2 regions of the Micromonospora sp. ANENR4 genome follow, and region 2 is predicted to be linked to the other one. Evidence: riboswitches for the same ligand, from Rfam matches in the RefSeq annotation. Region 2 holds a riboswitch; the other holds the start of a gene.
What was found. A riboswitch is a leader RNA that binds a small molecule or an ion and turns the genes downstream of it on or off. The one in region 2 is predicted to bind cyclic di-AMP.
Positions count from the first base shown of each region.

Region 1: it holds a riboswitch for cyclic di-AMP, as region 2 does, so the genes downstream of both, IRY44_RS05465 (transglycosylase family protein) here and IRY44_RS02575 (hypothetical protein) in region 2, are expected to answer to the same signal.

Region 1 covers NZ_JADKYQ010000002.1:487,563-489,757, reverse strand. Annotated here, with positions in the region: gene IRY44_RS05470 (YbaB/EbfC family nucleoid-associated protein) at 11-460, opposite strand; gene IRY44_RS05465 (transglycosylase family protein) at 646-1,290, opposite strand; cyclic di-AMP (ydaO/yuaA leader) riboswitch at 1,289-1,434, opposite strand; gene IRY44_RS05460 (LLM class flavin-dependent oxidoreductase) at 1,606-2,195, shown strand, end outside.
Region 2 covers NZ_JADKYQ010000001.1:531,041-533,235, forward strand. Annotated here, with positions in the region: gene IRY44_RS02570 (YibE/F family protein) at 1-1,055, shown strand, start outside; cyclic di-AMP (ydaO/yuaA leader) riboswitch at 1,210-1,341, shown strand; gene IRY44_RS02575 (hypothetical protein) at 1,345-2,195, shown strand, end outside.

The DNA of each region.
Region 1 (2,195 bases), on a different contig from region 2:
TGCGGTCGGGTCAGACCGCGCGCCCGGCCCGGGACCCGGCACCGCGGTCGCGGTGGATCCGCGCGGCCGCCTCGTGCATCGCGCGGCCGAACAGCTCGGCCTGGTCGCCCATGTTGCCGAGGCGGGCGGCGAGCGCGTCGGCGTCGGCCCGGGCCGACGCGCTGACCCGGTCGTCCAGCTCGGACAGCGCGGCGTTGGCGGCGGTGACGAGGTGTCCGCAGAGGACGTCGAGGGGCTCGCCGGCCAGCTCCGGGTCGATCGTCACGGACTCGAGCCGGCCACCCTGGACGGCGACCGCGCGAACCCGGCCGCCGGCTGCGGTGCCCTCGGCGAACAGCAGCTCACCCGGCTCGCCGTCGGCATGCGCCGAGGCCCGGGAGCGCATCGCGGTGAGCGCCTGCTGCGTGCGGGTCAGCAGCTCGTCGATGCTCGCGGCCGCCGAGAACGGGTCGTTGGTCATATCCGCGCTTTCTTCACGTCTTAGCCGAGCATGCGTGACCCTAGCAACCGGCTCCGACGAATCGCGGTCACCGGCCGGTCCGGGTCGCGTCCCGGCCCCGCGAGCAGGCCGGACACCGGCCACGCGGCGTGTCGCGGACGGCCGAGCGCCCGGCCGGGGCGAACCGGCCGGGCGCTCGGACGAGGTCAGCGCAGGCGCAGCTGCTGACCGGGGAAGATCAGGCCCGGGTCGTCGCCGACCACTGCCCGGTTGCGCTCGTGCAGGGCACGCCAGCCGCCGTCGACGCGCTGCGCCACGGCGATCTCCGACAGCGTGTCCCCGCGCCGGACCACGTACGTCCCGGCAGCGGAGGACGGCCGCGGCACCGCCTTCGTCGTGGCGCGTTCCGGCGCGGCCTTCGTCGCGGCGGCCCGCTTCGGCGCCGCCTTCTTCGGTGCCGCCTTCGTGGTCGCCCGCTCGGACCGGGTCGCCGCGCTCGCCGAGCCGCCCTTCTTGCCGCAGACCGGCCACGCGCCGATGCCCTGGCCGCGCAGCACCTTCTCCGCCACGGCGATCTGCTCGGACCGGCTGGCCAGGTCGGCGCGCGCGGCGTACTTCTGGCCGCCGTAGCCGTTCCAGGTGGCGCGGGAGAACTGGAGCCCGCCGTAGTAGCCGTTACCGGTGTTGATCTTCCAGTTGCCGCCGGACTCGCAGCGCGCGACCGCGTCCCAGTTGACGCCCGCGCTGGCCGGAGCGGCCGGGCCGAAGAGGGTCGCGGCGCCGACGGCGGCGCCGGCCAGGACCGCCCCGAGAGCGGTACGGCGGCTTCGGGCTGAGTATTCAGTTGCCATGTGGATTCCTCCACGCCGACGAGGTGAGCTGTCGGGTTCGGGCCGAGGAGCCCGGCCGCCGGTGGCGGCTTCACCCCGAGGTGACGATGCACCGTGGAACGTGTGGTTCCCCCGCTCCCGCACGAGGTTCGGTTACCGGGGCCGGCGGCGGGATTTGGCGTTTCCGGCACTCGGTGTCCGCGTCTGCGAACGAAACCGACGCTAGGAGCGATTTGCGACGATCGTCCACTTCTTGTGACGCTCTTCACCCGGCCGGGCGACCGGCGGCGGCGCTACGGTGGCAGGGCCAGGCAAGATCACGGGAGGGCTTGACGGATGACCGATCACGGACACGAGCTGACCTTCGGCGGCTTCATCACCCCCGCCGCCGCGCAGCCCGACCAGGTGGTGGCGCTGGCCCGGCTCTGCGAGCAGGTCGGGCTGGACCTGGTCACGTTCCAGGACCACCCCTACCAGCCGGGCTTCCTGGACACCTGGACGCTGATGTCCTACGTGGCCGCCGCGACCGAACGTGTCCGCCTGGCCGGAAACGTCCTCAACCTGCCGTTGCGCCAGCCGGTGGTGCTGGCCCGCAGCGTCGCCAGCCTGGACCTGCTCACCGGCGGCCGGGTCGAGCTCGGGCTCGGCGCGGGCGCGTTCTGGGACGCGATCGAGGCGGCCGGCGGGCGACGCCTGTCCCCCGGCGCCGCCGTCGAGGCCCTCGACGAGGCGATCCGGGTGATCCGCGAGGTCTGGGACACCGACCGTCGCGGCATGATCCGCGTCGACGGCGAGCACTACCGGGTGGTCGGCGCCAAGCGTGGCCCGGCGCCCGCGCACCCGGTGGGCATCTGGGTCGGCGCGTACAAGCCGCGCATGCTGCGCCTGGTCGGCCGCGCCGCGGACGGCTGGCTGCCGTCCCTGTC
Region 2 (2,195 bases):
CGGAGGGCGGCGGTGGCCCGTGCGGCACGGTGACGGTCACCGCCGAGCAGGGCCCGGACGCGGGCCGGCAGGTCGAGACGCCGATCCCGGCCGGGCCGGGCGCGCCCCGGGTCGCGGTCGGCGACGAGGTCGTCCTGGTCGAACTGACCGACCCGGCCGACCCGGCGGTGAAGTCCTACAACATCGCCGAGCACCAGCGCGGTACGCCGCTGATCTGGCTGATGGTGCTGTTCGCCGCCGCGATCGTGGCGTTCGGCCGGTGGCGCGGGCTCGCCGCGCTCGGCGGCCTGGTGGCCAGCTTCGCCATCCTGCTCGGCTTCGTGCTGCCTGGTATCGGCGCCGGCCAGCCGCCGCTGCTCGTCGCGATCGTCGGCGCCGCGTTGATCATGTTCGTGGTGCTCTACCTGACCCACGGGATCACCGCACAGACGTCCGTCGCGGTGCTCGGCACGCTCGGCAGCCTGGTGGTCACCGGCGTGCTCGGCCTGCTCGCCACGTCCGCCACCCACCTGACCGGCTTCGGCAGCGAGGACGCCACCACGCTGTCCATGTTCCAGGGCGGCGTGGACCTGCACGGACTGCTTCTGGCCGGCATCATCATCGGCTCGCTGGGCGTGCTGGACGACGTCACGGTCACCCAGGCGGCCACCGTCACCGAACTGGCGCACGCCAACCCCGGACTGTCCCGGCGGCAGCTCTACCGGGCCGCGACCCGGGTCGGCCGGGCCCACATCGCGTCCACCGTCAACACCATCGTGCTGGCGTACGCGGGCGCCTCACTGCCGCTGCTGCTCCTCCTGGTCGCCGACTCCCGCCCGGTGAGCGAGATCCTCACCAGTGAGTTCCTCGCCCAGGAGATCGTCCGCAGCGCGGTGGCGACGCTCGGCCTGATCGCCGCCGTACCGCTGACGACCGGACTGGCCGCGATCGTGACCACCGCCGGGCGGCGCTCGCCCGGCGCGGAGCCGGCGCCCGCCGCGCCCCGGCCGCCGGCCGGACGGGACGACGCACTGGAGGCGCTCGGCGGCGGGAAGAGTACGGAGGCCGCATGGTGACACTCCGCAGCGTGACCATCGAATCTAAACGCGACGCTGGTCACGGTGTGCCACGGCGAAATCTCGCTATTGGTCGGCTTCCGGACGTAGATCCTCACGAGTGCTGTCAGGTAACCTCGCTGCCGGTCACCGCCGAAGGCGCGCACCGGCGCCAGCGGTGCCGCCGCCCAATCGCCCACGGGCGAACCGGGGAACCAGGTACATGGGGTGAATCCGCGACAGCGGTAGGGGCCACTTCCGTCCCGAACCCGTCAGCTAACCCGGTCGGCGGCCGACGGAAGGGAACACTGTGACGGCACCCCTGCGCCGCTGGCTGACACCCGTGGTGGCCGTGCTGGCCTCGCTAGCAGTGCTGGCCGGCCCGAACCCGGCGACCGCGGCCCCCGCCGCGGCGGCCCCCGGCACCCCCTCGGGCCACGAGGAGGACGGCGATCCGCCACTCATCACCGAGGCGATCGACTCCGCCAACCGGAACTTCCTCCAGGCCAAGGCGAAGCTCGCCAAGTCCCAGGACCGCCAGCGGCGGCTGGCGGCCGAGGTGAAGACGGCACAGGCCGAACTCGACGCGCTCAGCCCGCAGGTCAACCAGCTCGCCGCCCAGTCCTACCGGACCGGCCGGATGGGTGCGATGGCGATGCTGTTGGAGAGCAACTCCCCCGACTCGTTCGTCCGCCGGGTCAACGCCCTGGACGAGCTGAACCTCCTCAACGCGCAGCGCCTGGCCGCCATCAACGCGGTCAAGACCCGCGCCGAGCAGGCCAAGATCGCGCTCGACGCCGAGGTGCGTGAGCAGGAGAAGCAGAAGAACGCGATGGAGCGCGAGAAGGTGCAGGCCGAGCGCGCACTGAAGCTCGTCGGCGGTCTCGGCTTCACCGGCGGCCTGGTCTCCGCCACCTCACCGGTCGCCAAGATCGCTCCCGGCCGCACTTCCGACGGCGGGTGGAAGGCCGAGTCGTGCAGCGAGGACGACCCGACCACCTCGGGCTGCGTCACGCCGCGCACGCTGCACGCGTACAAGGAGGTCCGGCGCGCCGGCTTCAAGCGCTTCGTGGGCTGCTACCGGCCCGGCGGGCCGTGGGAGCACCCCAAGGGCAAGGCGTGCGACTGGTCGCTCCAGAACAGCGGCTTCGCGCCCTGGCA